DNA from 4 places in the Micromonospora echinospora genome. Region 3 is predicted to be linked to each of the others. Evidence: riboswitches for the same ligand, from Rfam matches in the RefSeq annotation. Region 3 holds a riboswitch; each other region holds the start of a gene.
What was found. A riboswitch is a leader RNA that binds a small molecule or an ion and turns the genes downstream of it on or off. The one in region 3 is predicted to bind cobalamin.
Positions count from the first base shown of each region.

Region 1: it holds a riboswitch for cobalamin, as region 3 does, so the genes downstream of both, bluB (5,6-dimethylbenzimidazole synthase) here and GA0070618_RS26330 (prenyltransferase/squalene oxidase repeat-containing protein) in region 3, are expected to answer to the same signal.
Region 2: it holds a riboswitch for cobalamin, as region 3 does, so the genes downstream of both, GA0070618_RS28540 (energy-coupling factor ABC transporter permease) here and GA0070618_RS26330 (prenyltransferase/squalene oxidase repeat-containing protein) in region 3, are expected to answer to the same signal.
Region 4: it holds a riboswitch for cobalamin, as region 3 does, so the genes downstream of both, GA0070618_RS29750 (ABC transporter substrate-binding protein) here and GA0070618_RS26330 (prenyltransferase/squalene oxidase repeat-containing protein) in region 3, are expected to answer to the same signal.

Region 1 covers NZ_LT607413.1:1,909,386-1,916,951, reverse strand. Annotated here, with positions in the region: gene GA0070618_RS08700 (crotonase/enoyl-CoA hydratase family protein) at 1-715, opposite strand, end outside; gene GA0070618_RS08695 (EamA family transporter) at 760-1,668, opposite strand; cobalamin riboswitch at 1,740-1,935, shown strand; gene bluB (5,6-dimethylbenzimidazole synthase) at 1,973-2,599, shown strand; gene GA0070618_RS08685 (Rieske (2Fe-2S) protein) at 2,737-3,591, shown strand; gene GA0070618_RS08680 (LysM peptidoglycan-binding domain-containing protein) at 3,745-4,830, opposite strand; gene GA0070618_RS08675 (pilus assembly protein TadG-related protein) at 4,845-5,237, opposite strand; gene GA0070618_RS08670 (TadE/TadG family type IV pilus assembly protein) at 5,333-5,845, opposite strand; gene GA0070618_RS08665 (TadE family protein) at 5,842-6,285, opposite strand; gene GA0070618_RS08660 (hypothetical protein) at 6,293-6,490, opposite strand; gene GA0070618_RS08655 (type II secretion system F family protein) at 6,520-7,392, opposite strand; gene GA0070618_RS08650 (type II secretion system F family protein) at 7,392-7,566, opposite strand, start outside.
Region 2 covers NZ_LT607413.1:6,664,399-6,671,964, reverse strand. Annotated here, with positions in the region: gene GA0070618_RS28555 (energy-coupling factor ABC transporter ATP-binding protein) at 1-460, opposite strand, end outside; gene cbiQ (cobalt ECF transporter T component CbiQ) at 478-1,224, opposite strand; gene GA0070618_RS28545 (energy-coupling factor ABC transporter substrate-binding protein) at 1,224-1,541, opposite strand; gene GA0070618_RS28540 (energy-coupling factor ABC transporter permease) at 1,538-2,218, opposite strand; cobalamin riboswitch at 2,249-2,418, opposite strand; gene GA0070618_RS28535 (ABC transporter substrate-binding protein) at 2,641-4,224, shown strand; gene GA0070618_RS28530 (ABC transporter permease) at 4,221-5,246, shown strand; gene GA0070618_RS28525 (ABC transporter permease) at 5,239-6,114, shown strand; gene GA0070618_RS28520 (ABC transporter ATP-binding protein) at 6,111-7,130, shown strand; gene GA0070618_RS28515 (ABC transporter ATP-binding protein) at 7,127-7,566, shown strand, end outside.
Region 3 covers NZ_LT607413.1:6,121,052-6,128,617, reverse strand. Annotated here, with positions in the region: gene GA0070618_RS26335 (ABC transporter substrate-binding protein) at 1-475, opposite strand, end outside; cobalamin riboswitch at 756-951, opposite strand; cobalamin riboswitch at 1,071-1,196, shown strand; gene GA0070618_RS26330 (prenyltransferase/squalene oxidase repeat-containing protein) at 1,298-2,341, shown strand; gene GA0070618_RS26325 (hypothetical protein) at 2,377-2,862, shown strand; gene GA0070618_RS26320 (prenyltransferase/squalene oxidase repeat-containing protein) at 3,213-4,628, shown strand; gene GA0070618_RS26315 (hypothetical protein) at 4,658-5,518, shown strand; gene GA0070618_RS26310 (energy-coupling factor transporter transmembrane component T) at 5,511-6,674, shown strand; gene GA0070618_RS26305 (ABC transporter ATP-binding protein) at 6,674-7,566, shown strand, end outside.
Region 4 covers NZ_LT607413.1:7,007,597-7,015,162, forward strand. Annotated here, with positions in the region: gene GA0070618_RS29715 (DUF5701 family protein) at 1-163, opposite strand, end outside; gene GA0070618_RS29720 (Vgb family protein) at 243-1,136, opposite strand; gene GA0070618_RS29725 (TetR/AcrR family transcriptional regulator) at 1,250-1,894, shown strand; gene GA0070618_RS29730 (hypothetical protein) at 1,896-2,246, opposite strand; gene GA0070618_RS29735 ((2Fe-2S) ferredoxin domain-containing protein) at 2,267-2,977, opposite strand; gene GA0070618_RS29740 (ABC transporter ATP-binding protein) at 2,974-3,741, opposite strand; gene GA0070618_RS29745 (FecCD family ABC transporter permease) at 3,741-4,733, opposite strand; gene GA0070618_RS29750 (ABC transporter substrate-binding protein) at 4,808-5,824, opposite strand; cobalamin riboswitch at 5,854-6,033, opposite strand; gene GA0070618_RS29755 (TetR/AcrR family transcriptional regulator) at 6,201-6,827, opposite strand; gene GA0070618_RS29760 (FAD-dependent monooxygenase) at 6,894-7,193, shown strand; gene GA0070618_RS29765 (sugar phosphate isomerase/epimerase family protein) at 7,244-7,566, opposite strand, start outside.

The DNA.
Region 1 (7,566 bases), 3.6 Mb from region 3:
CGACACCGGCCGCCGCCTCGGTCAGCGAATCGACGCCGTAGGCCAGTTCGACGGCCATCGCCTCCGCCTCCGGGCGACCCGCGCCGGCCCGTACCGCAGCCCGGTCGTTGCGCAGGCAGCGCTGCGGCGCGCGGGCGATCTCGGCGGCGAGCCGCTCGGCCTCCGCGCGGGCTGCGCCGGGCGCGACCAGCCGGTTGACCAGACCCATCGCGTACGCCTCCTCGGCCGGCACCGGTCGGCCGGTGAGGATCAGGTCCAACGCCCGGCTCTCGCCGATCAACCGGGGCAGGCGCACCGTCCCCCCGTCGATCAACGGCACCCCCCACCGCCGGCAGAAGACCCCGAGCACCGCGTCGGACTCGGCCACCCGCAGGTCGCACCAGAGGGCCAACTCCAGCCCGCCGGCCACGGCGTACCCGGAGATCGCGGCGACGACCGGCTTGGTCAGCGACATCCGGGTCGGACCCATCGGGCCGTCCCCCTCAGGTTCCACGCGGTTTCCGCTCGGCGTACCGATGGCCCTGAGGTCGGCGCCGGCACAGAAGGTGCCGCCCGCTCCCCAGAGCACGGCCACGGCGGCGGTCGGGTCGGCGTCGAAGGCGCGGAACGCGTCGGCGAGCGCCCGGGCGGTCGGGCCGTCGACGGCGTTGCGGACCCCCGGCCGGTCCAGGATCACCGTGGTCACCGGTCCGTCGCGCTCGACCCGTACACCCATCGGACCAGGATGCCCGGCTCCGGCCGGGCCGCGCCAGACCCCGGTCAGGCCCGGTCGGCGCGGACCAGCGTGGCACCGAGCGCGGCACCGACCACGCAGGCCACCCCGAGGAACTGCGGCCAGGTCAGCAGCTCGCCGAGCAGGACCAGACCGACCAGCGCGCCGATCGCCGGTTCGAGGCTCAACAGCACCGCGAACACCCGGGCCGGCATCCGGCGCAGCGCGGACATCTCCGCCGAGTACGGCAGCACCGACGACAGCAGCGCGACACCGACGCCGAGCAGCAGGATCCACGGGTCGAGCAGCGCGGCACCGCTCCCCGCGACGCCGAACGGCAGCACGGCGAGCGCGCCGACGGCCATACCCAGGGCCAGCCCCCGGCTGCCGGGGACCCGCTTGCTGACCGCTCCGCCGAACACCACGTAGCCGGCCCAGCCGACGGCCGTGCCGACGCAGAAGAGCAGCCCGAGGCCGTCGACCGCAGCCCCGCCCAACCCACTGATCAACAGGACGCCGCCACCGGCCAGCACCGCCCAGCCGGCGTCGAGCAGCCGACGGCTGCCGGCCAGCCCCACCAGCAGCGGCCCGGCGAAGCCGATGGTCACCGCCACGCCCAACGGCACCCGGTGCAGCGCGGCATAGAAGCTGAGGTTCATCAACGCGAGCATCAGGCCGAAGCCGACCACCAGGCCGCCGGTACGCCAGCCCAGCCGCAGCCCGGGACGGGCGACCGCGAGCAGGATCAGCGCGGCGAAGCCGAGCCGCAGCGTGGTGGTGCCACCGGGGCTGGTGGTGCCGAACAGCTGCTTGGCCACGGCCGCGCCGAGCTGGGTGGAGAACATCCCGAGCAGCATCAGCACCGGCGGCGGTACGGCGTCGGGACGACCCGCGCCGACGAGCCGGGCGACGGTGGAGGTGGGGACCGGCTCCGGACGGAGGGCGTGCGCGTACATGGGTGCAGCATGCCGTCCGACCCGTTCGGAGGGCGACCGGAATCCCGTCCGCCGGTTACCATGCTGGCGGCACGACTTGAGTGAGGTGCCCCGCGCGAGCGGGGAGAATCGGGAAGCCGGTGCGAATCCGGCACGGGCCCGCCGCGGTGACCGGGGAGCCACCGTCCACGCGCGAAGAGCGCAGCCACTGGTCCGCACGGGCTGGGAAGGCGGACGGCACGGCGTCGATCCGGGAGTCCGAAGACCGGCCTCGCGTCACGCGCCCACCCCTGCCGGGTGGGCCGAGCGCAGCGGGAGCCTGCCCATGGACCTGTACGACGTCATCCACCGCCGCCGGGACGTACGCGCCCAGTTCACCGGGGAACCGGTGCCCGACGAGGCGTTGCACCGGGTGCTCACCGCGGCGCACGCCGCCCCGAGCGTCGGCTACTCCCAGCCCTGGGACTTCGTCGTGGTGCGGGACGCCGACACCCGACGCCGGTTCCACGAGCACGTCCGCACCGAACGGGACGTCTTCGCCGCCACCCTGGAGGGGGAGGCGGCCGAACGGTTCGCCCGGATCAAGATCGACGGCGTGTTGGAGTCGACCCTGTCGATCGTCGTCACCCACGACCAGTCGCGGGGCGGGCCGGCGGTGCTCGGCCGGCACGCCATCGCCGACACCGGCCTCTACTCGACCTGCCTGGCCATCCAGAACCTCTGGCTCGCCGCCACGGCCGAGGGACTCGGCGTCGGCTGGGTCTCCTTCTACCGGGAGCCCTGGCTGGCCGACCTGCTCGGCATCCCCGCCGGCATCCGGCCGGTCGCCTGGCTCTGCCTCGGGCCGGTCACCCACTTCGAGACCGTGCCGGACCTGGCCCGGCACGGCTGGCGGCAGGCCCGCCCGCTCGCCGAGGCGATCCACCACGACCGGTGGACGCCGCGCGGCTGAACCCGCCGACGGGCTGCCCGAGCACGGTGGGCGGCACCTGCCCCGGTCCGGTTGGCGCCTGCCCGGTCACGCCGGGCGGCGGTGAAATCGTCACCGCCGCCCGGTTTGCGGGCTCCCGGACCGGGAAGTCGGTACGGGTGCGAGCACTTCTGATGAGGATCGAGCAGGCGGCCGGACTGGACCGGGTCGGCGACCGCCTCCAGCGGGCAGTCCAGAGCACCCTCCGGCCGCAGCGCGTCCGTGACCTGCTGCACGGCGTGTGGCTGGGGCATCCGCTGCACCCGGCGCTGGTGCAGGTGCCGGTCGGCGCGTGGCTCAGCGCCGCCGTCCTCGACGCGATGCCGGGCCAGCGGCGTGCGGCGACCGCGTTGGTGGCCGTCGGTACGGCCAGCGCCCTGCCGGCCGCCGTCACCGGGCTCAACGACTGGGCGGCCCTGAACCGGGAGCAGCGCCGGGTGGGGCTGGTGCACGCCGCCTCGAACACCGTCGGCCTGGCCTGCTACGCCGGCTCACTCGCCGCCCGGCTGAGCGGCCGGCACAACCTCGGGCGGACGCTGGCGTACCTCGGACTCGGCGCGGCGAGCGCCGGGGCGTACCTCGGCGGGCACCTGGCGTACAAGCAGGGGGCGCAGGTCAACCAGAGCGTCTCCGAGGCGCACCTGATCGGTGACGGCTGGCACCCGCTCGCCGACCTGTCCAGCCTGCCGGACCGGGAACTGGTCACCCGCGAGATCGACGACGTCTCGGTGATCGTCTACCGGCACGGCGACGACGTCACCGTGATGCTGGAACGCTGTCCGCACCAGAGCGGGCCGCTCGGCCAGGGCGAGGTGCGGGAGGTCGACGGTCACCCGTGCGTCGTCTGCCCCTGGCACGGCAGCACCTTCCAGCTGAACAGCGGCGGCAAGGTCGTCCACGGGCCGGCCGCCAACGACCAGCAGGTGCTCGCCACCCGGGTCGTCGACGGTGTCCTCCAGACCCGCCTGGCCTGACCCGCGTCGGCGCGTGACCGACATCGGCGCGCCGTCCGGCGCGGAGTCACTCACCGTGGGGATCCGCCGCCACTCTCACGCTGGCGTACCCAGCGTGACCGCGAACAGCCGGCACCGGTCGACGAGCGAGCGGTGTAACCCGCAGGAGACGACCTAGTCACGCCGATGGCGACCGCTACCCAGCGGGGCGCGGGTGCCTGCCGACGACGCGGGCCGACGGCGCAGGCCGAGCACCGCCCCGATCTGCGCGCCGACGATGCTCGCCACGGCGACCACGGCGGAAACCGCCAACGGCCGGTTGACCCGGTCCTCCTGACCCGGCCGGGCCGCCCCGACGGTCATCGGCGGGGCCTCCTCCTGCGGCCACTCGGTGGTCGGCGGCTCCGGCGTGACCTGGCGCGGACCCTGGTCGGGCGCCTGCTGGGGAGCCTGGTCCGGCACCTCGTCCGGGACGGGGGACGCCGGCGGCGGAGCCGGGCGCGGCGACGGCTTGTGCACCAGCCGACCGGTGGCGTGCGGCCGGGCACCGCCGTCGTCGGCCTGGTGGGGCAGTCTGATCAACTGTCCCGGGTGGATCCGGTCCGGATCGCCGAGCTTGTTCAGCTTGACCAGCACCCGGTAGCTCTGGAAGTCCTCCAGGTAGCGCTCGGCGACCTCGCCCAGGTAGTCGCCCTTGGCCACCCGGTACACCTGGGTCTGGTCGGTGGTCGCGGTCCGCTCCACCGCGCCGACCACCGGGGCCACGCCCCGGGCGACCGGGGTGACGGTGGTGGGTGGCGACGCCGTGGCCGGTCCGGTCGCCGACACGGCGTACGTGGCGGTGGGGGCCGACATCCCGTACGTGGCGGTCGCCGCGGTCGCCGCCGGGCTGGCCGCGATGATCAGGGCGACCGACCCGACCAGCGCCGCCGCCGCGCGCTGCTGGTTGCGCATGCCGGGCAGCTTCGGCGTCGGCCGGCGCAGCACCTGGGCGAGCAACTCCACCAGGACGGAGAACGCGAAGGTCGCCCATCCGAACCAGCCGAGCACCGCCAGGGCCCGGAGGAAGAGCTGCCCGTCGTCCCGACTGGTCAGTGCCGTGCCGACGGTGTCCAGTGTGGGCACCTCGGCGGGCAGCGGATTGCCGGCGAGGGCGACGAGGGCGGCGGGCCCCCCGACCAGTACCGCGCCGAGCACGACGAGCGCGCCGAAGCCGGTGAGGACCTGACCGGTCCGCCGGGCGGAACGGGATGCGGCCATGGCGGCCTTCCTCTCTACGGTCCGGTGATGGCGCGTGCGGTCGCCTCGCCGGAGACGGTCACGGAGTCGGTGAGGTCGAACAAGCCGAGCAGGTACCTGTCGTAGGTGATGGTCAGTCGGACGGTGATCTGCTTCTCGCCGTCCACCACGGGGAAGCTCACGGTGTGGTCGGTGACGCCGGCAGCCGTCAGGTAGTGCCGCACCGCGGCGGTGGCGGCCACCTCGTCGATCTCCTTCTTGCCGCCGTTGATCGCCTGTGCCCGGTCGATGGCCTGGCCGCCGGTCCGGGCCGCCTCGGCGGCGAGGTTGTCCGCCCGGTGCATGGTGCGTAGCTGCCCGGTGCCGTCGAAGGCCAGCCCGATGATCATGAGTACGCCGACCATGCTCACCGCGAGGAAGAGGCTCACCCGGCCCTCGTCCCCCCGGAACCCCCGGCCACGACCGGACCCGGGCTTCGGCGACCGTCGGCCGCCCGCCCCGGGTGCCGGGAACCGGTGGCGGCTCATCCCCGGCTCCGGTAGCTGTCCAGCGGCGAGGTGAAGCGCGCCGACACCGGCCGGCCGGCCGGCATCCCGGGCACGCTCGACAGGTGGATGTCGGCGAACGACACCGTGCAGCTCACCTGCACCGAGACCGCCGCCGGTTGCCCCGGGGCGGCTGCGTACGCCCGCTCGAAGCTGGTCGGCGCACCGTCCACCGACCCGGTGAAGCTGAACGACGGTGGGCCGACGCAGTCGAGCCCCTGCCAGTTGAGCTGTTCGGTGGCGGCGGCGACGGCGGCGTCCCGGCCCGTGCCGGCGTCCCGGGAGATCGAGGCGGCGCGGGCCGCGTCGTGCGCAGCAGCCTGGATCGCCTCCGCCCCCACGGCGGTACGCCCGGCCACCCCGGCCAGCACCATCAGCGCGATGAAGGCGGGCGCGAGCACCGCCACCTCCACCGACACCGAACCGCGCTCGGTGTTCCGCCGGCCCGGCCGGCGGCCGAGGAACCGGCGTTCGGCGACTCCCCGGCTCACGGGTTGCCCGCCGTGGTCCAGCGCTCCACCGTGCCGTGGGCGGTCTGCGACACCGTCAGGTGCACCCCAGGGACCACCGAGATCGACTTTCCGGTCACCGTGCAGGTGACCTCGGTGGCCGTGCTGGCGCAGCTCAACTCCGGCTTGGCCAGCCAGTCTCCGGCAGCGGCGAGGAAGGCGTTTCCCCGTTCCACACCCGCTCCGGCCGGGGCCTGGTGGACGCGTTGCGCGTTCACCCCGCTCTGCGCGGCGTGCATCGCCGTGCTCCGGGCCAGGAACCAGGCCGCGACCTGGATCGACCCGAAGAGGAGCAGCAGGATCGCCGGCATGACCACGGCCAGCTCGACCGGGTTGGCTCCCCGGTCGGCCCCGCCGGACACGAGTCGGAGCCGGGTGGCGGCGACCACCCGGCGACCGGTGACACGGATCGGTCGAATCACGGTTCGGCTAGGGGGTGGGGCCGTCGATGGAGTCCATCCAATCCCCGGCCTTGTCGAGGACGGCGGCGGTGACGGCCGCTGCGGCGATCACCAGGCCGGCGATGATCACGGCGGTCGGGACCGGGCTGTCGCCGCGCTCGCCGTCGCGGCGCAACTCGGCCAGCCGTGTGCTCACGACGACGTGCAGGTAGGTGAAGAAAGCCATCGGGGTGCTCCTCGTGTCGGGGTTCGGGTCTACAGGCGGGCCAGGAACGGATAGACGATGAAGCCGAGCAGCACGAACACCAGCAGCGAGCCGGGGACGTCGAGCCGACTGGTGATGCCCTCGGCGTGGGCCAGGTTGTCCGTGCGGATCTGGTCGCGCAGCGCGTCGGCGCGGCTGCGCAGGGTCTCGTGCACCTGCGCGCCCTCGCTGCCAGAGGAACGCATGATCGCGCCGACGTCCCCCAGCTCCGGGATGCCGATCTTGTCGGCCAGGTCGCGCAGCTCGTCCCAGGGCGAGTGCATCTGCATCTGGGCGATCCGCAGCGCCTCGCGGATCCGGTCGAAGACCCAGCCGTCGCAGACCTCCGCCGCCCGCTCCAGGGACTGCACCGGCCCGTGCGCGGCGGACAGTTGCAGGGCGACCAGGTCGAGATAGGTGCAGACTGCCAGCCGGAACTGCGCCCGGGCCTTGTCGGCCTTCTGGATTACCGAGCGGTGCGCGATCAGCGCGGCGAGGAAGGCCATCCCCAGGCTGCCCAGCACCGGTACGACGAACGGCAGGCCGATGCCCATCACGGCCAGGAAGGCCGCCGCCAGGGTCGGCGTGGCGAGCCCGATCAGTGCGGAGAGCAGCACCGAGAGGGCGTACTGCTCGGGGGTCTGGCCGATCAGCGCGAGCTGCCGGTGCGGCGGGCGCAGCCAGCGGGCCGCCCCGGTCAGCCACTCCGGATTCCGGGCGGCGGACGCGGTCACCGCCCGGGCGGCGGTCGGCGGCTGGTGCAGCCGGCGCAGCGCCGGACCCAGCGCCGGGGTGGCCGGCAGCATCTCCCGGACCACCAGGAACACCCCCAGCCCGACCGCCGCGCCGCCGACGACGGCGAGGGTGAGATGCCAGTTGAGGATCATGCGAGCGCGTCCTCCGGATCGGGGGCGGGCAGGAAGCGCGCCGGACGCGGGGGCTGGCTCATCGACCGCACCCAGGCCAGCAGGGCGATGAAGGCGGCACCGAGCACCACCATCACGACCTGCCCGGTCGGAGTGCCGTACGGGCGGATGTAGTCGGTGTTCAGCAACCCG
Region 2 (7,566 bases), 540 kb from region 3:
CCGGTCGGAGCGCCACCGCTCCGGCGATGGCGACCCGCTTGCGTTGGCCGTACGACAGCAGGTGGGTGGGGCGGTCGGCCAGCGCGGTGACCTGCAACGCGGCCAGCGCCTCGTCGCAGCGCTGTCGCACCTGCCTCGGATCGAGGCCGAGGTTCATCGGCCCGAACGAGACGTCTTGGCGGACGTTGGCGGAGAACAACTGGTCGTCCGGGTCCTGGAGCACCAGCTGCACCCGCTGCCGCAGCTCCAGCAGGCCCGACCGGGTGCGTCGCACCGGCGTGCCGGCCACCTCGATCCGCCCGGCGTCCGGGGCGAGCGCGCCGACCGCGAGTCGGAACAGGGTGGTCTTCCCGCCGCCGTTGGGCCCCACCACGGCCAGCCGCTGACCGGGCAGGACGGCCAGGTCGACGCCGGTGAGCACGGGTTGGCGGGGCTGGTAGGCGAAGTCCACGCCGGACATCCGCAGCAGTGGTCCGGTCACCGCCACAGCCCACCGGAAACGGCCGTCAGGGCCACGATCGACGCCAACAGCGCGACGGACGCGACCACGAAGGCCGGGGAGAGCCGCCGGACCTCCACCTGTACCGCCAGTGACCCGGTGTAGCCGCGTACTGCCAGTCCCTCCTCCAGGCGGCGGGCCCGGGTGAAGGCCCGGACGAAGATCGCCCCCGCCTGCCCGGCCAGGGACCGGTGCGCCGTGCGCCAGGTCCGGTAGCCCAGCCGCGCCGCCTGCGCCTCGCGTACCGCGCGCACGCTGTCGACCAGCAGGAACAGCATCCGGTACGTCAGCGCGGCGACCTCGGTCACCGCCGCCGGGACCCCGAGCCGGACCAGCCTCGGCAGGACGTCGGACAGGGGGGTGGTGGCGCTGAACAGCAGCAGGCACAGCAGGGCCGCCGCCGCGCGGCCGGTCGTCGTGGCCGCCGTCCCGACCCCGGCCGGGTTCCAGCCCAGCCGGGTCGGGGAGTGCACGGAGACCAGCAGCGGCACCGCGGAGGTGGCAATGAACAGCGCCGGCACCCGGGCCGCCCGCAGCAGCACCGGCACCGGAACCCGGGCCGGACCGACCAGCAGCAGCGCGGCGGCGGTGCCCGCCAACGCGGCGCCCGGCCACGTCGGCAGGGCCACCGCGCACCCCAGCAGGCCCAGCGCCAGCAGTGCCTTCTCGCCCGGGTGCCGTACCCGCCAGGGACCGGTGTGCGCGGCGACGTCGAGGGCGAACACTAGCCGTTGGCGGCGTCGGCGTCGCGCAGCCGCTGTCGGGTGCGGGCGACCCCGAAGTAGTAGCCGAGGAACCCGGCGCCCACCGCCGCCTGGAGGGCGAACAGGCCCGACTCGATTTCACCGGAGGGCGGCTCGTAGATGGAGGAGAACCACGGTTCGTAGTCCGGGTGGTCGGCGACGATCCTCTCCTCGGCCTGGGCGTCCGCCCCGGTGAACGGCTCCTCGGCCGAACCGCCGAGCCCGAGCACCAGCGGGGCCACCGCCAGCGCGACCACCGCCAGCAGCAGGAGCAGGTTGACCCGTCCGAAGCGCTTCACGCCGCTACCTCCTGGGGCTTGCGCAGCACGCCGAGGCGCCGCAGCTCGTCTCCGCTGACCCGGGTGAGCAGCCGCACCACCAGCACCGACAGCAGCCCCTCGCTGATCGCCAGGGGGATCTGGGTGACGGCGAAGATCCCACCGAACTTGACCACCGCGCCGAGGAAGCCGGACGTCGGGTCGGGGAACGCCAGCGCGAGCTGCACGCTGGTGACGCAGTACGTCGCCAGCCCGCCCAGCGCGGCGGCCAGGAACACCGCCACGTCCAGGCTGCCACCCAGGCGGCGGGCCAGCAGGTAGACGCCGTACGCCACCCACGGGCCGACGATCGCCATCGAGAAGATGTTCGCGCCCAGTGTGCTCAGCCCGCCGTGGGCCAGCAGGACCGCCTGGAACAGCAGCACGATGCCGCCGAGGACGCTCATCACCGGTGGTCGGAACAGCACCGCGCCGAGGCCGGTGCCGGTGGGGTGGGAACAGGACCCGGTCACCGACGGGATCTTCAGGGCCGAGAGCGCGAAGGTGAAGGCACCCGCCGCTCCCAGCAACAACTTGGACTCCGGGTCCTGCCGGACCTGCCGGACGAGAGCCCGGCTGCCGTGGACGACAAAGGGTGCGGACACCGCGAACCATGCCGCTGCCTGCACCGGGGGTAGGTACCCCTCGGCGATGTGCATCGAAGACCTTCCTCTCCAGCACCTCGTGGACGAGATCACACCGTCAAGGCCGGTCTCCTGGCTCCCGGATCGACGCTTCCTCCGGCCTTCCCAGGCCGTCGGCCTAGTGGCGCAAGTCGGAGGTCACTCCCCGGTCACAGTGGCGAGGGCCGCGCCGGTCTTCCACCGGCTTCCCGAGCACCTTGACGGCGAGAGGCTATCGACCGGCGACCGGCGGGGGCAAGAGCGGTGATCCACCTGCGGCTGACAGCCGGGTCCCCGGTGGCCGGCGGCGGTGCCCGAGGCGCAGGTCAAGCAGGGGGCACCGGTTGTGATGATCACCCCTCGGGCCGCTATTGCAACCTCTTGGCAACTACGCAAGGATTGCCCTGCGGTCCGCCTGTGACCGCGCCTTCGTCGTCGACCAAGGAAAGAGGAACCCCGTGCGGTCTGCGCGGATGGTGGCGCTTCTCGCCGCCGGTGTGGTCGCCCTGGCCGCCTGCTCGTCCCCGGCGGACACCCCAGGCGGCGACGGCGGCGACCGGCTCGTGGTGGCGACGGCGGGCGAGCCGGACACGCTCAACCCGGTGCTGAACTACGGCGTCGACGGCGGCTCGCTGATCTTCGACGGCCTGGTCGCCCGCGACGACCGTAACCAGCTCGTGCCGGCCCTGGCCCGTGAGCTGCCGACCGTGTCGGCCGACGGGCGGACGGTCACGGCGAAGCTCCGTGACGGGGTGGTCTTCCACGACGGCACCCCGTTGACCGCGCAGGACGTGGTCTTCACCTACCAGGCGGTGCTGGACCCGAAGGTCGACTCGACGCTCCGGTCCGACCTGGACATGCTCGCCTCCGTCGCCGCACCCGACCCGTCGACCGTGGTCTTCACCCTCGAGTACGCCTACGCGCCGTTCCTCCAGCGCCTCGCGCTGGGCATCGTGCCGGCGAAGGCCCTCGCCGGACAGGACGTCAACAAGGCCGCCTTCAACCGCAAACCGGTGGGCACCGGCCCGTACCGGGTGACCTCCTGGACGCCGGGCGACCGGTTGGTGCTCGCCGCCAACGAGCGGTACTGGGGCGGCAAGCCGGCCAACTCCGGCGTGGTGGTGGCGTTCGTCCCGGACGACAACGTCCGCGCCCAGCGGATGCGGGCCGGCGAGTTTGACGCCGCCGAGCTGGCCCCGAAACTGGCGTCCGGGTTCGATGGGCGGTCCGGCTACCGGGTGCAGCGGGTGCCCACCGCCGACTACCGGGGCGTGATGCTGCCGATGGGCGGGCCGGTCACCGGGGACCCGGCCGTGCGGAAGGCGCTGAACGCGGCGGTGGACCGGTCAGCGATGGTGGCCGGCGTGCTCGGCGGGGCGGGGGAACCGGCGTTCGGGCCGATCCCGCCGACGTCGGAGTTCGTCGAGCCGTCCATCGTCGGCAAGCCGGCCGCCGACCCGGCCGCCGCCACCGCCGTCCTGGACGCGGCCGGTTGGAAGCCGGGCCCGGACGGCGTCCGGGTCAAGGACGGCCGCCAGGCCGCGTTCTCCCTCATGTACCCGGCCACCGACAGCCTGCGCAAGGAACTCGCCCTGGCGGTCACCGCCGACGCGCGGAAGGTCGGCATCAAGATCACTCCCGAGGGGCTGACCTGGGACGCGATCACCCCCCGGATGAAGACCGACGGGCTGGTCATGGGCTTCGGCACGCCGTACGACCCGGACTTCGTCTCGTTCAAGCTGTTCACGTCGACCTTCGCTGGCCAGGGCTTCTTCAACCCCGGCTCGTACCGTTCCGCCGTGGTCGACCAGGCGCTACGGGAGGCCCGGTCCAACGCCGACCCGGCCGCCCGCAAGGCCGCGTACGCGACGTTCCAGAAGCAGCTCGCCACCGACGTGCCCTGGGTCTTCCTCACCTACCTCCAGCACACCTACGTGGTCTCCGACGCCGTCCAGGGCGTCGCCCCGCGGGTCGAGCCGCACGAGCACGACGTGGCCAACAGCCTCTGGTGGAACATCCACACCTGGGCGAAGACACCGTGACCCCGCCGGTTGCGGTGAAGACCCCCGCCGGCCGGCGTCCCCGCCGGCTGGCCGGGGCCGGCGCGGTCGTCCGCCGCCGGTTGCTGGTCGCGGTGCCGATCCTGGCGGCCACCAGCGTCGGCATGTTCGCCCTCGGCGCGGCCTCGCCGATCGACCCCGCGCAGCAGTACGCCGGGGCCGCCGCGTTCACCACCAGCGAGGAGAACCTCGCCCAGATCCGGGCCAACTGGGGCGTCGACGACCCGCTGCCGGTGCAGTACGCCCGCTGGGTGGGCAACCTGCTCCAGGGCGACCTCGGCTGGTCGACCAGCCGGCACGAGCCGGTCGCCTCGGTGCTCGCGGCCCGCGCCGGCTGGACCCTGCTGCTCGTCGGCCTCGCCCTCGCCCTGGTCCTCGTGGCGAGCCTGCTGCTGGGCACCCTCGCCGCCTACCGGCGCGGCGGATGGTTCGACCGGTCCCTGCGCGCCACCGCCTACGCCGTGCAGTCGATGCCGGTGTTCTGGATCGGGCTGGCCGCCATCGCCGTGTTCGCGCTCACCCTCGGCTGGCTGCCCGCCGGTGGCCTCACCGACGTCGCCGCCACCGGCACCGACCCCGCCGACGTGGCCCACCACCTGGTCCTGCCGGTGACGGTGCTGGCCCTGTCCCAGGCCCCGTGGTTCGTGCTGTTCATCCGGGACGCGGTCGCCGACAGCCTCCGCGACGACCACGTGCTGGCCGCCCGGGCCCGGGGACTGTCCGGCCGGACGGTGCTCTTCGGCCACGCGCTGCGCACCGCGCTGCTGCCGTTCCTCACCCTGGTCGGCACCCACCTGCCGGAGATCGTCGGCGGGGCCGTCCTGGTGGAGACGGTGTTCTCCCTGCCCGGCCTGGGCGCGGTCACCGTGCAGGCCGCCCTGGGCAGCGACTTCCCCCTGCTGGCCGCGATCACCCTGACCACCACCGTCGTGGTGCTGACCGCGAACCTGGCCACCGACCTCGCCTACGCCGCCGCCGACCCCCGGGTACGCCTCGATGACTGACCTCGCGTTACGGATCCGCGCCGTCCGAGTCCGGAGACCGGGCCGCACCGGGCACGGCGGTATGCTCGTCGCCGCCGCCGTCCTGACCGTCGCGGTCGTCGCCTGCCTGCTCGCCCCCGTCGTCTGGCCGCTGGACGAGAGCGCGGTGGACCTGTCCCGCACCCGGCTCGCCCCCTCGCCGGCGCACCCGGCCGGCACCGACGACCTGGGTCGGGACGTGCTGCACCGCAGTCTCTACGGGCTGCGCGTCTCGCTGCTCGTCGGCGCGGTCGCCGCGTTGGTCGCCGCCGTCATCGGCGGTCTCGTCGGCGCGGTCGTCGGCAGCCTGGGCGGCTGGGTCGACCGGGTGCTGATGCGCGTCGTCGACACCATCGCCGCGCTGCCGCACCTGCTGCTGGGCATCTTCATCGTGGCGATGCTGCGGCCCAGCCTCGGCGCGGTGATCCTCTCCATCGGGCTGACGCACTGGCTCTCCACCGCCCGCATCGTCCGCTCCGAACTGCTCAGCCTGCGGAACCGGCCGTTCATCGACGCCGCCGTCGCCGGCGGCGCCAGTCGCACCCGGGTGCTCACCCGGCACCTGCTCCCGCACGTGCTGCCCCGCCTGGCGCTGGCGACCACGCTGATGGTGCCGCACGCCGTCTGGCACGAGACCGCCCTGTCCTTCCTCGGACTCGGCCTGCCCCCGCACCTGGCCTCCCTCGGCAACATGATCAACGACGGGCAGCGGTCCCTGCTCACCGGCGCCTGGTGGGCCAGCCTTGTCCCCGGGCTGCTCCTGGTCGTCGTCACCCTGGCCCTGGCCGTCCTGACCGGCCGCTGGCGGGACCGCCTCGACCCCCGCGTACGAGCGGAGCTCCAGCTGTGACCGTCACCCGCGACACCTCCGCCCCCGCCGCGACCGGCGTCTACGCCGGCCGTCCCGCCCTGCTGGAGGTCGACGGGCTGACCGTCCGGTTCCGGCTCCGCGACGCCGTGGTGCACGCCGTCACCGACCTGCGCCTGACCGTTCAGCCGGGCGAGCTGCTCGCGGTGGTGGGGGAGTCCGGGTGTGGCAAGTCGGTGCTCGCCCACGCCCTGCTGGGCCTGCTGCCCGGCAACGCGACGGTCACCGGGCGGGCCCTGCTGCGTCCGCCCGGCGGGGAGCCGGTCGACCTGGTCGGCGCCACCGAACGCCGCCTCGCCCGGACCGTGCGGGGCCGGGCCGTCGGGCTCGTGCCGCAGAGTCCGGCCACCGCGCTCACCCCGGTCCGCACCGGGCGGGATCTGCTCGTGGAGACCCTGCGCGCCCACGGTCACCACCGGCGCGACGCGCCGGCCGCCGCCAAGCGGGTCGCCGCCGACGTCGGCCTGCTCCCCGCCGACCTCGACCGCTACCCGCACGAACTCTCCGGCGGCATGGCCCAGCGCCTGGCCACCGCGCTCGCGCTCGCCCCCGACCCGCCGCTGCTGCTAGCCGACGAACCCACCACCGGCCTCGACCGCCCCCTGGTCGACCACACCCTCGACCTGCTGCGCCGCCGCTGCGACAGTGGCGCGGCGGTGCTGCTCATCACCCACGACCTCGCCGCCGCCCGCCGGGTCGCCGACACCGTGGCGGTCATGTACGCCAGCCGCATCGTCGAGCACCGGCCCACCGAGGCGCTCTTCGCCGCGCCCGCCCATCCCTACACCGCCGGTCTGCTCGACGCCCTGCCCGACCGCGCCTTCCGCCCCGTCCCCGGCCACCCGCCGATGCTCACCGACCTCCCCGCCGGCTGCGCGTTCGCGCCGCGCTGCGGCCGGGCCACCGACGTCTGCGCCACCCCACCCGCCGTCGGCGCGGTGCCCGGCTCCGGCCGGGTCGCCTGCCACCACCCGCTGTCCGCCGGAGCCACCGCATGACCCCCGCCGGCCTCGCCGCCTGCCAGGTCACCGTCTCCTACGGCCGCCAACGCGTCCTCGACCGGGTGGACCTGCACGTCGCCCCCGGGGAGACGGTCGGACTGCGCGGTCCGTCCGGCAGCGGCAAGTCCACCCTGGCCCGGGTCCTCGCCCTGCTGCACGCCCCGGACGTCGGGCATGTCACCCTCGACGGTCGACCCGTCGCCGGGGCCCGGCACCGGTTGCCCGCCGCCGTCCGTACCCGGGTCGCGGTCCTGTTCCAGAGCCCGCGTGCCGCGACGGACCCCCGGCTGAGTCTCACCGACATCATCGCCGAGCCGCTGCGCGCCACCGGCACCCCGCCGGAGCGGGCGCGGGACCGCGCGGTCGAACTGGCCGACCTGGTCGGGCTCACACCGGACCTGCTCACCCGACGCCCGCACGCGGTCAGCGACGG
Region 3 (7,566 bases):
TGGCGAGGTCGGCGGCGGCCGGCAGCTTGTTCGCCGGGTCGATGATCCGCTTGACACTCCACAGGACGTCGTCGGCGGTCAGCGGCTTGCCGTCGTGCCAGACCACGCCCTTACGCAGGACGATCCGCCAGACCGTGCCGTCGGCGTTCGGCTCCAGGCGCTCGGCCAACCGTGGACGCAGAGTCAGGTCGTTGTCGTAGGCGACGAGCTTGTCGAAGATGTTCTTCGCCACCGCTCCGCCGCCCCACGAGCCGGCCAGATGCGGGTCGAGCACATCGTCGGTGGTGCTTGCCCCCGAGGTGACGACCCGCAGATTCCCGCCACGGCGCGGCACCCCGCCCTGCGCTGCCGTCGGCTCCTGCGTCCCGCATCCGGCCCATCCGGGCACGCCCAGCAGCACGGCGCCGGACATCACACCCTTGAGCAACGCGCGTCGGTCGGCGGCCCCGGCCACGCGATCGCTACGTCTGTTCACGGCACAGGCTCCTTGCTCGGGTGGAAGACGGAACCACGGCGCTCTCCGGCAGGGACTGGCCGGAAAAAAATCGTGGACCAGAACGGGTCACGCCGGCGAGCACCACGCTGCGCGCGACGCGCGTCCCACAGCGGTCATCACAGACCACGGTGACGACAGGTCAGCGGCTTCGGTGCCAGCTCCTACGGGAGCGTCGTTCGGGGCGCGACCAGCAGGCGGCGGTCGACGCGCGAGCACCGGACGAGGACATGTGCATCTGATCCATCCTTCGTAGATCAACATCGATGGCGTGCGGGTGGAGGTATCCTGACTCCCGGGTCAATGCTCACCCCGGCCTTCCCAGGCTTACGCCCAGTGGCCCACGAGGGGATCTACTACCCGGTCACAGTGGCGAGGACCGTGCCGGGCTCACACCGGCTTCCCTCACACATCGCGGGCCGACCCTAGCAAGGGCATCCACCGAACCACATAGGACTCTGCACTGTGTCCTACGCCACTCCTCCGGGATCGGTGAAGCCCACCAGGGAGGAACCGTGCCGACGGCCAGGACCGCTGGCATTGACAGTCACCGTGGCGGGGCCGACACTGTGGCCACAACTCCAGACGTGAACACGCGTGGGGGAAGTCCGGTCGAATTCCGGCGCTGGCCCGCAACGGTAGGCCGTCCAGGGGATGAACCCTGGCGGCGAGCCCGAATACCCGCCGTGTCCGCGAATCCCGCTCCTCAACCCGTCGTGGCCCACGGGTCGGAGTCCCGCAGGCTGCCCACGTTCGGTAACCGACCGGGATCTGACGACCACCGGGCCGGAAAGGCGCGTGACGATGGTCGTCCGCCTGAGCCGGCACCGCCTGCTCACCCTCCTCTGCGGTGTCCTCACCGCCCTCACGCTCGTCACACCCACACTCACCGCACCCGCGCAGGCCGTGGCGAACCGGCCCGACGCCGCAGCCGGCTGGCTGGCCCGGCAGCTCGTCGACGGGGAACGCTTCGAGGTCGTCTTCGACGGCGTCGCCTACCCCGACCCCGGACTGACCCTGGACGCGGTGTTCGCCTTCGCCGCGGCCGGCGTCGCCGACGACCCGGCCGCCCGGGCGCTGGCCTGGGTCACCCGCCCCGACATCCGCGACGGCTACCTCGGCGACGGCACCACCGAGGCGTACGCGGGCGCGACCGCCAAGCTCACCCTCGCCGTGCAGGTGCGGGGCGGCGACCCGACCGCCGTGGGCGGACTCGACCTGGTCACCCGCCTGCGGTCACTCCAGGCACCGGACGGCCGGTTCACCGACCGGTCCGCGTACGGCGACTACAGCAACGCCTTCAGTCAGTCCTTGGCGATCCTCGCGCTGGCCCGGACCGCCACCGGCGTCCCACCCACCGCAGGCGAGTGGCTCGCCGGCACCCGCTGCCCCGACGGCGGCTACCCGGTGCTGCCCGCCCAACCGACCTGCGTCCCCGACGTGGACGCCACCGCCCTGGCGGTGCAGGCGCTGCGGGCCGCCGGCCGACCGGCCGACGCCACCGCCGGACTCAACTGGCTGGTCTCCGTGCAGCGCACCGACGGAGGCTTCACCAACGCGGCCGGCACCGCGAACGCCAACAGCACCGGGCTGGCCGCCCAGGCGCTGCGCGACGGTGGCCGACCCCTGGCCTGGGCCAGGGCCCGGAGTTTCCTGGTCGGACTCCAGGTCGGCTGCGCCGGTGTGCCCGCCGACCGGGGCGCGGTCGACTTCGACGGCGGCACCCTCGACCGGGACACCCTCAACCGGGCGACCACCCAGGCCGTCCTCGGACTGACCGGGGTCGGCTACCCACGGCTCACCGCCGTCGGCGCCGACCCGGACGCCCCCACCCTGCCCTGCCGCTGAACCCCGGAACAACCGTCTCGACTTAAGGAGCATCCATGTCCCGTTTCCGTCCCTCCCGTCGTGGCTGGCTCGTCGGCCTGATGGCCGCAGTCCTCGCCGCCGCTGGGTTGACCGCCGCCGACCCCGCACCACGGCCGGCCCAGGCCGCCGCCTGCACCGGCACGTCCGGCGTCACCGTCGTGGTGGACTTCACCGCCCTCGGCGGGGGAGTGCAGGTCGCCTGCGCACCCGGCGACCCGGCGACCGGACTGGCCGCCCTGCAGGGCGCCGGCTTCACCGTCACCGGCACCCAGCGCTGGGGACTGGCCTTCGTCTGCCGCATCAACGGCCTGCCGACCTCCGCGACGGACCCGTGCGTCAACACCCCGCCGGTCACGGCGTACTGGTCGTACTGGCACGCCCCGAGCGGCGGCGCCTGGTCCTACAGCACCTCCGGGGCAAGCAGCTACAACCCCGCACCCGGCAGCGTCGAGGGCTGGTCCTTCGGATCGGGATCGGCACCGAGCATCCCCGCCCCGTGATCGGCCAGCCGCGCTGACCCGGGCGGCACCGGGCGCCGGCACCACTGTCTAGCGTCGCGTGACGTTCGGGCGGTATCGTGTCGGCGCCCGGTCCATCCGGGCCACAACTGCATACGTCCCGTGTGGGGGGAAGCCGGTAGAAGCCGGCGCTGACCCGCAACCGTGAGCGAGGCCCACCTCGCGAGCCGGAATGCCCCGCCCGGGACGAGCGGCTTCCACTGTCGAGGTTCACAGGGTGAAGTCCGGCCACCGCCGAGGCCCGTCACCCCGCTCACGCTGCACGCGAGCGGGTTTTTCGGGTCCGAGGTGCCCTCCGGAGCTCACCGACCGCTCCGCGAAAGGCACCCACCATGCCCCTGTCCCGGCTCCGACGTCCCGGTCTCGGCGTCGCCACGACGACCGCGCTCGTCGCCCTCGCCGCCACCGCACCCAGCCTCGCGGCCCCGTCCACCGCAGCCGACCCGGACGCCGCCCGCGACGCCGCGACCTGGCTGGCCCGCGAGTTCACCGACGGCGCCCTGCCCGGCCCGTTCGGTGGCCAGGACTGGGGCCTGACCATCGACGGTCTCCTCGCACTGACCGCCGCCGACGTCGCCGAGCCGACCCGCCGCGCGGCCACCGAACAGGTCGCGGCCCACGTCCGGTCGTACAACAGCTACGACGACTGGGGCATCGAGGGCTTCACCGACGGCGGCGCGACGGCGAAACTGCTCTACGCCGCCACCGCCGCCGGCGCGGAGCCGACCGACTTCGGCGGCTTCGACCTGCGGGCGGAGACGCTGGCCCTGGTCGCCGGAGCGGACAGTGGCGACCAGCGGGGCCGCATCACCAGCCGCACCACCGATGCCAGCGGCCCCGACGCCAGCAACACCTTCGACCAGGCGTTCGCCGTGCTCGGACTGGCCCGCAGCGGTGAACTACCACAGGACACCGTGGACTTCCTCGTCCGCCAGCAGTGCGCGGTGGGTGGCTTCCGGCTGTACCCCGACGCCGACGACAAGCCGACCTGCGACGCGCAGGCCACGCCGACCCTGGACGTCGACTCGACCGCCATGGCGGTGCAGGCCCTGCTGACCGCGGCCGAAGACGGCGCCACCGGCGCCGCCGGCGCGGCCCGGCGCGGCGCCGACTGGCTGCAGACCCAGCAGCAGGCCGACGGGTCGTTCGGCGGTTCCGGCCCCACCAGCGGCACGAACGCCAACAGCACCGGACTGGCCGCACAGGCCCTCGCCGCCGCCGGACGCGACACCGCCGCCACCCGGGCCGCCGCCGCCCTGGTCGCGCTGCAACTGACCACGGCGACCGGCGGGGCTGCCGCCGCCGACGCCGGCGCGATCGCCTACAACGCCGAGACCCTGACGGCGGCCCGCACGTCGGGCCTGGGGGAGAACGACCGCGACCAGTGGCGTCGCGCCACCGCCCAGGCGCTGCTCGGCCTGGCGCAGGTACCCCTCGGCCGGATCGGCCTCGACCCACCCGTCTCGCCCAGCCCCTCGCCGAGCATCACCGCCTCGCCGACCCCCAGCGGTTCACCGTCACCGTCCGGCTCCGCCACGCCCACCCTGACACCGAGCCACTCCGACAGCCCCACCCCACCGACCCCGACGCCGACCGCGACGACCCCTTCCGCCACCCCGAGCACCACACCGGTCGGCGGCGGCCTGCCCACCACGGGTGCCTCCGTCATCACGTACCTCCTGGTGGCGCTGCTGCTCATCGGCGGCGGAACGGCCCTGGTGGTGCTCACCCGCCGGCGGGCGACGTGACCGCCGGAGCCCGGCTCGTGGCGGCCACCGTGGCGGTCCGGCTCGCGGCGGTCAGCGTGACCGTGGCCGCCGCGCTGGTCGTGCCCACCCCGGCCCAGGCCGCCGGCACCGCCGGGCACTGCCCGGACGCCTCCGGGGTCACCGTCGTGGTCGACTTCAACGAACTCGGCGGTGGAACCGTGGTTCGCTGCGCCCCGGGCGCCCAGGCGAGCGGCCTGGCGGCGCTGAAGAACGCCGGTTTCCAGGTCACCGGCACCCTGCGCTGGGGTGAGGGCTTCATCTGCCGCATCGAGGGCAAGCCGTCGGCGGCGACCGAGAAATGCGTGGACACGCCGCCAGCCAACGCCTACTGGTCCTACTGGCACGCCGACAACGGCGGCAGCTGGCGCTACAGCGACAAGGGCGTGCTGAACCGCAGGCCGCCTGCCGGCAGCTTCGAGGGCTGGTCGTTCTCCCGTGACCGCAGCCCCGACGATGCGCCCCGCCCCGGTGTGGCCCCGACGCGTCCGGCACCGCCCCGACCGTCGCCGTCCCCACCGGCTCCGTCCGACGGAGCGACCCCACCGGCACCCGCCGCCCCCTCCCGCACCGAGCGGTCCGTGCCGACGGCAGCATCCACCACTCCGCCGACCATCACCCCGGCCACGTCGGCACTGGCGACGCCGACCGCACCGGCCCCCACGGGCCTGCCGGTCACCCCGGGAACCGGCGGCACCGCCGCTGCCCCGACGGCCGGACCCGCCGAAAGGCCGGTCACCACCGACGTCGCCGCACGACGCGACGACGGGCTCCCGCTGGGCACGGTGACCGGCGTGCTGCTGCTGGCGGCACTGGCCGGCGGCGGAATCCTCGCCGTACGCCGCCGACGGGCCACCGACCCGGATGACTGACCGTGCCACCGTCACCGGGGCGCCCGCCCCGGTGACGGTTCCCCACGCCGACGCACCGGCCTCCCGTCTGCCCCGGACCCTGCATCCCGGCGCGTGGTGGCTGTGGGCGCTCGGACTCGCCACCGCGGCCAGTCACACCACGAACCCGCTGCCATTGGCCCTGCTGATCAGCACCGCCGCGTTTGTGGTCGTCCGCCGCCGGGGCGACGCCCCCTGGGCGTTGGCGTTCCGGATGTACCTCGTGCTCGGCGCGGTGATCGTCGCCATGCGGGTCGTGTTCCGCGTCGTCTTCGGCGGCGGCCAGGGCGAGCACATCCTGGTTCGGCTACCGGAGATCCCGCTGCCGGCCTGGGCGGCGGGCATCCGGCTGTTCGGGCCGGTCGCCGTCGAGGAACTCCTCGGCGGGTTCTACGACGGACTCCGACTGGCGACCATGCTGATCTGCCTCGGCGCCGCGAACGCCCTGGCCAACCCGAAACGACTACTCAAAGCCGTACCCGGGGCGCTCTACGCGGTGAGCACGGCGGTGGTGGTGGCACTGTCGGTCGCCCCGCAACTGGTGGAGAGCGTGTTGCGAGTACGCCGGGCACGACGCCTGCGCGGAGGCACCGGGAAGGGACTGCGCGCGCTGCGGGGCATCGCCCTGCCGGTGCTCGCCGACGCCCTGGACCGCTCACTGGCGCTGGCCGCCGCGATGGACTCCCGCGGCTACGGCCGTACCGCCGCCGTACCCGCCGGCCGGCGGGCCGTCACCGGCGCGCTGGTGCTCGCCGGACTGGTGGGCGTCTGCGTCGGTGTCTACGGGCTGCTCGACGCCACCGCCCCCGACTACCTCGGCGGGCCGATGCTGCTCGGCGGCCTGGTGACCGCCCTGTCCGGGATGCTGATCGCCGGCCGTCAGGTGGTCCGCAGCCGCTACCGGCCCGACCGGTGGCGGTTGGCCGAACTGGCCGTGACCGGCTGCGGGCTGACCGCCGCCGCCCTGGTGATGCTCGCCGGATCGGTCGACCCGGCCCTGCTCTACCCGCCGGTCAGCCCGCTCAACTGGCCCGAGCTGACCCCGCTGGTGGTGCTGGCGCTCGCAGTCGCCGTGGCACCCTCCTGGCTGGCACCCCCACCCGCCGTGGTACGGCGCGGCACCCCCGGAGGCGGATGATGATCGAGTTCGACCGGGTGACGGTCCGGTACGCCGGAAACGACACCCCGATGCTCCGGGACGTGACGCTCCGCGTCGACGAGGGGGAGTTGTGCCTGGTCGTCGGCCGGACCGGAGCCGGCAAGTCGACCCTGCTGCGGGCGATCAACGGCCTGGTGCCGCACTTCACCGGCGGCACCCTGCACGGCGCGGTACGGGTGGACGGCCGCGACACGCGCCACCACCCCCCGCGTGACATCGCCGACGTCGTCGGTGTCGTCGGACAGGATCCCCTGGCCGGCTTCGTCACCGACACCGTCGAGGAGGAACTCGCCTACGGCATGGAGCAGCTCGCCCTGCCGGCCCCGGTGATGCGCAAGCGGGTCGAGGAAACCCTGGACCTGCTCGGTATCGCCGAACTGCGGCACCGGCCGCTGCGGACCCTGTCCGGCGGGCAGCAGCAGCGGGTCGCCATCGGCGCGGTCCTCACCAGCCACCCACGGGTCCTGGTGCTCGACGAGCCGACCTCCGCGCTGGACCCCACGGCCGCCGAGGACGTCCTCGCCGCCGTCACCCGCCTGGTCCACGACCTTGGCGTCACCGTCGTCCTCGCCGAACACCGCCTGGAACGGGTGGTCCAGTACGCCGACCGGCTGGTCTATCTCTCCGGCGACGGCCGGGTGGTCGACGGGGACCCCGCGACCGTGCTCGCCGACGCCGACATCAGCCCACCGCTGGTCGAGCTCGGTCGGCTCGCCGGCTGGACACCGCTGCCACTGTCGGTCCGCGACGCCCGCCGACGGGCCTCGCCCCTGCGTCAGCGCCTCGCCGGCACGGCACCGTCCCGGATCCCCACCGTCCCCGACTCCGCCCCGGTCCTGACCGCCCGCGCGGTCGTGGTGCGGTACCCCGG
Region 4 (7,566 bases), 890 kb from region 3:
GCGGGGTGTCGCCGTGACCGACGGCGGCCTCCCGCAGTGGGGCGAGCGAGTCCGCGAACCGTTGCGGGGCGAGACCGGCCAGGGCCGGGTAGTCGAGGTCGAGGAGGGTGCGGACCTGCCGGTCGAACTCGGTGCCCGGGTCGTGGGAGGGCTGCTGGGTCATGGGTTCCTCTCGGGTAGGGCCGGTCGGGACGCCCGCCGGTGGGCCGGGTCGACGGCCTGCCGGAACGGGGACGGGGCGGTCAGGCGGGAACGGGGGCGACCCGGGCCAGCGCGCCGATCTCCAGTGCCACCCACAACGCCCCGTCCGGGCCGCAGGTGATGCCGTGCGGTTCGGAGCCCGGCGTGGGCAGGTCGTGGACGACGACGGTGCCGTCGCGGGTGACGGTGCCGACCCGGTTGGCGCCCCACTCGGTGAACCAGGGGGCGCCGGTGCGGTCGGTGGTGACGGCGTGCGGGCGGGCGGTCCGGTCGGGCAGCGCGACCTCCTCGACCTCACCGCCGGGCGTGATCCGGCCGAGCTGGCCGGCGCCGATCTCGACAAACCAGAGGACGCCGTCCGGGGCGACGGTGATCCCGACCGGCGCGGCGGCGGGAGTCGGCAGGGGTCGCAGGGTGACCGCCCCGTCCATGCCGATGCGTCCGACGGCGTTGGCCTGGTTGAGGGTGAACCACATGCCACCGTCGCCGCCAGCGACGATCATGGAGGGGAAGGCGCCGGTGGTCGGAAGCGGGAACTCGGTGACCCGGCCGTCGGTGGTGATCCGGCCGATCCGGTCGGCGGCGGTCGCGGTGAACCAGAGCGCGCCGTCGGGTCCGGCGGCGATGCCGTACGGCCCGCAGCCCGGGGTGGGGAGCGGAAACTCGGTCACCGCGCCGTCGGTGGTGATCCGCCCGATGCGGTCGGCCCGGTACTCGGTGAACCACAGGGCGCCGTCCGGTCCCGGGGTGATCATCGTCGGGCCGCAGTCCGGGTCGAGGGGATGGACGGTCGGCGCCTCCCCGGGGACGAGGCGGCCGATCCCGCCCCGGTGGACCAGGGTGTACCAGAGCGCGCCGTCCGGGCCGGTGACGAGCGCGTACGGCCCGGCGTCCGGCTCGGATACCGGGAACTCGTCGATGGTCACGCTGCGCACAGTGGCTCCTCCTGGTCGTGGACGGCCCGCCGCTCCGGACAGGGGACGAACTTAGACCCGACCCAAAAATATGTCAACTATAAATTTGGTATCGGCCTAAGTACGATGACGCCATGAGCGGAGAGACGCCCGGGCTGCGGGCTCTGAAGAAGCGCATCACCAGGGACACCATCTCGCAGCACGCCACCCGGCTGTTCCTGGAGCGGGGTTTCGACAACGTCACGATCGCCGAGGTGGCCGCAGCGGCCCAGGTGGCCAAGATGACGGTCACCAACTACTTCCCCCGCAAGGAGGATCTCGCCCTCGATCTGCGGGACGCGTTCGTCGACGGGCCGGCCACCACCGTCCGCGATCGGGCGCCCGGGGAGTCGGCCCTGGCCGCGCTGCGCCGGTCCTACCTGGCCGCCGTGGCCGCGCACGACCCGGTCATCGGCTTCTCCGGGCCGGAGTTCGCCCGGATGGTCACCGGCAGCTCCGCGCTGGTCGCCCGGCTGCGCGAGTTCCACGACGACCGTGAGCGGGCCCTGGCCCGCGCGCTCGCCGAGGAGACCGACGCGGCACCGGACGACTTCCTCCCGCGTGTCGTGGCCGCCCAGCTCGGCGGCGTCCTGCGGCTGCTGCTGGAGGAGACCCTGCGCCTCACTCTCGACGGGCACGCCGACGACGACATCGCGCGGCGCGTCACCGCCTGCACCCGGACGGCCTTCGCCGCGCTGGAACCCGCCCTCGGCGACTACGCCGTCCGCCCCGCCCGCTGAGTCAACGGCGGCGGCCCGGTTCGGGCAGCCCGGGCGCGACCACCGACAGTTCGAGGGCGGCGGAGAGCGGCGCCACCCCCGGCCCGCCGGCCCGGACCCACCGGGTGATGTCGTCCACCACCTCGTCGTCGAGGACCAGACCGAACCAGACCGGTCGCGCGCCGGCCCGCCGGGCCCTCGGCGCGGGGTGCACGACCACCAGGTTGGACTGCGCACACAGGTCGAGGCAGGCGCTGACCCGCAGCCGGTGCGGCGCGGGCAGGCCGGCCCGCAGCCGGCGCAGTTGCGCGTCGTGGTCGACCGACGGGTGCTTGCGCGCGCTCCCGCAGCAGCAGTCCCGGCACACGGTCACCAGGCAGCCGGACGGATCGGTCATGGTCGACTCCTCGGGCGTCGGTCGTCGACGGGCCGTCCCCGTCCCAGGTGTTCCTCGGCGATCCGCCCGGCGAGATCCGGGTCCACCCGCTCGTACCAGACGTCGTCCGGGTGGACCACCACGAGCGGGCCCAGGTTGCAGGGGAAGAGACAGCCGGTCGCGGTGACGAGCGCGTCCTGGTCGCCCAGACCGTGCGCGGCCAGTCCCCGGGTGAGCCGCTCGGCCACCTCGTTGGCGCCGTACGCGGTGCAGCGCGGGCCCCGGCAGACCAGGACGTGGTGCCGGTGCGGGGTGATGTGCGACCACGCCGGGCTGCGGAACGGACCGGGCGTGCCGCCGAGCGGCTGACGTGGGCCGGTCACCGCCTCGGTGATCGCGCCGACCAGGGCGGGCTGGTCGGCCAGGGGCGCGCTGACCGAGACCCGGGGCGGATCGTCGCGTCCGGCGGCCCAGTGCGCGTGGGCGCGGCGGATCCAGGTCTCCAGGTACCGGTCGGGTGGCAGGTGGGTCGGGACCAGCAGCACCTCGTCGACGCCGGCGGCCACGGCCGCGTCCAGCGCGGCGTGCAGGGACGGGGCCGCGCCGTCCAGGAAACACGCGGCCACCGGCACGCCGAGCGCCGCCGCCACCTCGTCGGCGAGCCGGTGCACGGTGTCCTGACCGCCGACGTGGACGACCGCGCGGGCCACCAACAGCACGTGGGTCATGACAGCGGCGGGTGGTAGGTGATGGTGGGCCGCCCGGTGACCGGGTGCGCCGCGACGTCGGCCCGGACGCCGTACACCTCGGCGAGCAGCCCGGGGGTGAGCACCTCGGCGGGTGGGCCGGTGGCGACCACCCGCCCGCCGGCCAGGACGACCACGCTGTCGCAGAACATCGCGGCGAGGTTCAGGTCGTGCAGCGCGGCGAGCGTGGTGACCCCGGAGCGGCGGACCAGGTGCAGCAGGTGCAACTGGTGGCCGATGTCGAGGTGGTTGGTGGGTTCGTCGAGCAGCAGCAACCGGGGTTGCTGGGCCAGCGCGCGGGCCAGTTGCGCCCGCTGCCGCTCGCCCCCGGAGAGGGTGTGCCAGCGACGGTCGGCGTACCCGGCCAGGTCGACCCGGGCCAGCGCCTCGGCCGCCGCCTCCCGGTCGGCGGCGGTGTCCGACCAGAGCGACCGGCGGTGCGGGATCCGACCGAGCAGCACCACCTGGGCGACGGTGAGGTCGAGGTCGGTGTCGGCGTGCTGGGCGAGCAGCGCGGCCCGACGCGCCAGCGTGGACCGGGAGAGGGTGGTGAGATCGTCGCCGTCGACGACGACCCGCCCACGGTCGGCGGCGGTGAGCCGGGCGACGATCCGCAGCAGGGTGGTCTTGCCGCAGCCGTTCGGTCCGAGCAGTCCGACCAGGCTGCCCGACGGGACCGCGCAGGTGACGTCGTCGAGGATCCGTCGGGCCGCGACGGTCCAGGACACACCGGTGACGTCCAGCATCAGCCGCGCGCCCTCCGCCGGTGCAGCAGCACCACGAACGCGGGCACGCCGAGCAGCGCGGTCAGCACACCGACCGGCAGTTCCCGGGGCGCGAAGAGGGTTCGCGCGGCGGTGTCCACCCAGACCAGGAAGATCGCGCCGGCCAGCACCACGGCGGGCAGCAGCCGCCGGTGGTCCGCCCCGGTGAGGAACCGGACGGCGTGCGGCAGGATCAGCCCGACGAAGCCGATCGCTCCGCTGATCGCGACCAGCACGGCGGTGAGCAGGGCGGTCGCCACCAGCAGCAGCCAGCGGACCCGGCCGACCGGCACGCCGAGGGCGGCGGCGGCGTCCTCGCCGAAGGCGAACGCGTTGAGCAGCCGGGCGTACGCCGCCACCAGGGCGAGCACCGCCACCAGGATCGGGGTGGCCCAGGCCAGCGCCGACCAGTCGACCCGGGCCATCGAGCCGGAGAGCCAGAAGGTGATGCTCTGGGTGGCGTGCGGTTCGGCGACCCAGATGATGACGAACGAGGTCGCGGCGGCGCAGAGTTGGGCGACGGCCACCCCGGCGAGCACCACCCGGGTGGGATCCAGGGCGCCGCGCAGGCCGGCCACCGCGATCACCGCCAGGAACGCGGCGAGCGCGCCGACCAGCGCGCCGCCGGTCAGCGAGGCGATCCCGCCGCCGAGCCCGACGACGAGGACCGCGACCGCGCCGAGCGACGCCCCGGAGGAGACCCCGAGCAGGTACGGGTCGGCCAGCGGGTTGCGGGTGACGGTCTGCATCACCGCGCCGACCGCCGCCAGTCCCGCCCCGACCACCGCCGCGCCGAGCACCCGGGGCAGCCGCAGCCGCCAGACGATGTGCTCGCGCAGCAGCGGCACGTCGGAGTGGACCAGGCCCAGCCGGTCGCCGACCACCGTCCACACGGTACCGATCGAGATGTCGGCCGGACCGACGGTGACCGCCGCGCCGATCGAGGCCACCAGCGCCACCAGCAGCCCGCCCACCAGCAGGGCCGCTCCGGCCGGGTGGCGGGGCCGGACCCCGGCCGGGGTGGGAAGGGTCGGGGCGGTGGTGGTGGTCAGCGTCCGGCCCCCTCGCCGAGCCCGGCGACGCCCTCGGCGAGCGCCTCGACACCGAGCACGATCCGCACCCCGGCGGAGGTGGACGAGAAGGGGATGACCACGAACCGCTGCCCCGTCACCGCCCCGAGGTGCCGCAGGGTGGCGTGGCCGGTCAGGAAGGTCCGCTTCGCGGCGGCGGTGTCCCAGGTCGCGTCGACCAGCACGATGACGTCGGGATCGCGGTCGGCGACCGTCTCCCAGCCGCTGTCCGCCCACGACCCGGTCAGGTCGGCGAAGGCGTTGGTGACGCCGGCCGCCGACATGATCATGCCGGGGCCGCCGCAGCAGGCTCCCACGCTCGGGGCGTCGATGCCCGCGTCCCACCAGAGCACGGAGAGCTTCGCGGCGTCGTCGATCCGGTCCGCTGCGGCGGCGAGCCGGGTCCGCTGGTCGGCGATGAGCTTCTCGGCCCGCTCGGGGACGCCGAAGATGGCCGCGATGTCGCGGATCTCGGTGAACACGTGGTCGGTGGTGAGTTTCGCCGGCCGGTGCGGCGCCGGGCAGCCGGCCGGGGAGAGGTACGAGCCGACGCCGAGTTTCGCCAGTTCGGCCCGGTCACCGGCCCCCTCGTCGCCGAAGGCGCTCTGGAAGGAGCCGTAGACGAAGTCCGGCTCCGCCTCCAGCAACTTCTCCCGGGCCGGGTACTCCTTGGCCAGCACCGGCACCGTGGCGTACGCGTCGGCGTACTCGGGCAGGATCGCGTCGTCCAGGTACGCCGTCCCGGCCATCCGGTCGGCCAGGCCCAGGGCCAGCATGATCTCGGTGGCCGGCTGGTTCAGGGTCACCGCCCGCTTCGGCGGCGCGGCCACGGTGACCGGCGTGCCGCAGTTGGTCACGCGCACCGGGGCGGCCGACGTCGGGGCGGTCGCGGGGTCGTCGTCCGCGCCGGCACAGCCGCCGAGCAGGAGGACCAGGGCGGTCAGGGGCGCGGCGGCACGCCGGGACAGGGTGGACCAGACAGCACGCTCGCGCATCGGGATCGCCTTCCAGCACCTCGTGGACGGTTCGTCACAGTGCCGTGGCCGGTCTCCTGGCTGACGGGTGGTGCGTCCGTGGCCGGCCTTCCCAGGCGTACGCCCAGTGGCCTCTCTGACGACGAGGGTCGCGGACTTCCCGATCACAGTGGCGAGGGCCGCGCCGGCATCTCACCGGCTTCCCGAGCACCACGGCAGCGTCACAGTAGCCCTTGCTCCTCCGGAGTGTCACGGTGACGAACGCCACGCCGATGATCGACATATCGGTCCACGGCGGACGACCGGCGCGCCGGATGCCGCAGCGGACGTCGGCCGGGCGGCGGCCGCGCGTACCGGCGGCCCGGCCCGGGCGTCCGGGCTGGACACCCGCTGCGGATCAGCGGCCGGTCAGCGCGCGGAGCAGGCTGCGGATGGCGTCGCGCAGGTCGGCGCGGCTCTCCTCGGTGCCGGGGGTCGGCGCGCTCAGCCCGCCGGTGCCGACCAGCCGGTCGAAGAGCAGGCCGTCGACGAAGGCGAGGAACTGGTCGCCCTGCCGGTCCGGGTTCGCCGCACCGGCTCGGGCGAGGATGTCGCGCGCCTGTTCCCGCATGACGGTGCCGTGCTCGAGGATCTGCCGCAGCTCGTGGTGGTGGGTGGCCTCCAGTTGGCAGGAGTACCGGGCCAGGACCCGGGCGCGGCCGGCGCTCAGCCAGGTGTCGAAGAGCGCGGCGATGCCGGTGGCGAGGCGGTCGAGGTCGGCCGGGGTGACCGGCGGCCGCTCTCCGGCGGGTGCGTCGACCGGCAGCCGGCGGGCGGCGAAGTCGACGCGGTTCAGGTCGACCAGACGCTGCACCACCGCCTCCACCAGGGCGCGGCGGGTCCGCAGGTACGCCGACGTGGTGCCGGCCGGCATGTCGGCCCGGGCGTCGACCGCCCGGTGGGTGAGCCCGCGCATCCCCCGCTCGGCGATCAGCGCGATGGCCGCGTCCGCCAGCAGTTCAACCCGTTTTGCCCGGCCTATCACTGCGCCCCCTCCCTGGTGGTCCGTCGCCGTAGTATGGCTTTCTACACCTGTAGAAGGGTGGCGGGCGTGAGAGGTTCTCAGGCGGTGGTGGTCGGTGGTGGCATCGGTGGCCTCGCCACGGCGGTCGGGCTGCTCCGGGCCGGATGGCGGGTGACCATCCTGGAACGGGCCGCAGAAGCCGGCAGGGTGGGTGCCGGGCTCACCATGATGGCCAACGCGCTGCGCGCGCTCGGGGTCCACCGGGTCGACCCGCGCCGGATCCTGCGGGAGGCGCTGCCGGCGGACATTCTGCACGGCGGCGCGGAGGTGCTGGCGGTACACGGTGACGACCGGGGAGCCGAGGTCGACGTCCGCACGCCGGTGTGACCCGCCACCGCCGCCGCCCGGTGGAGGGGACCGGGCGGCGGCGGTCGGCGTCAGAGCACGTGTTCCCGGTAGCCCCGGACGGAGGCGTCCAGCACCTCCCGGCCGGGGCGGGCCCACACGTCGGCGTGGAAGACCTCCACCTCGATCGGGCCGGTGTAGCCGGCGGCGTCCACCGCCCTTCGCAGCCGGCGCAGGTCGATGCAGCCCTCGCCGGGCAGGGCCCGCCCGAGCAGCACCCCCTCCGGCAACGGGGTGGTCCAGTCGCACACCTGGAACGCCGCGATCCGGTCCCCGGCCCGCGCGATCTGGTGGTAGACCGTGTCGTCCCACCAGACGTGGTACGCGTCCACCACCACCCCAACCGTGCCGGGCT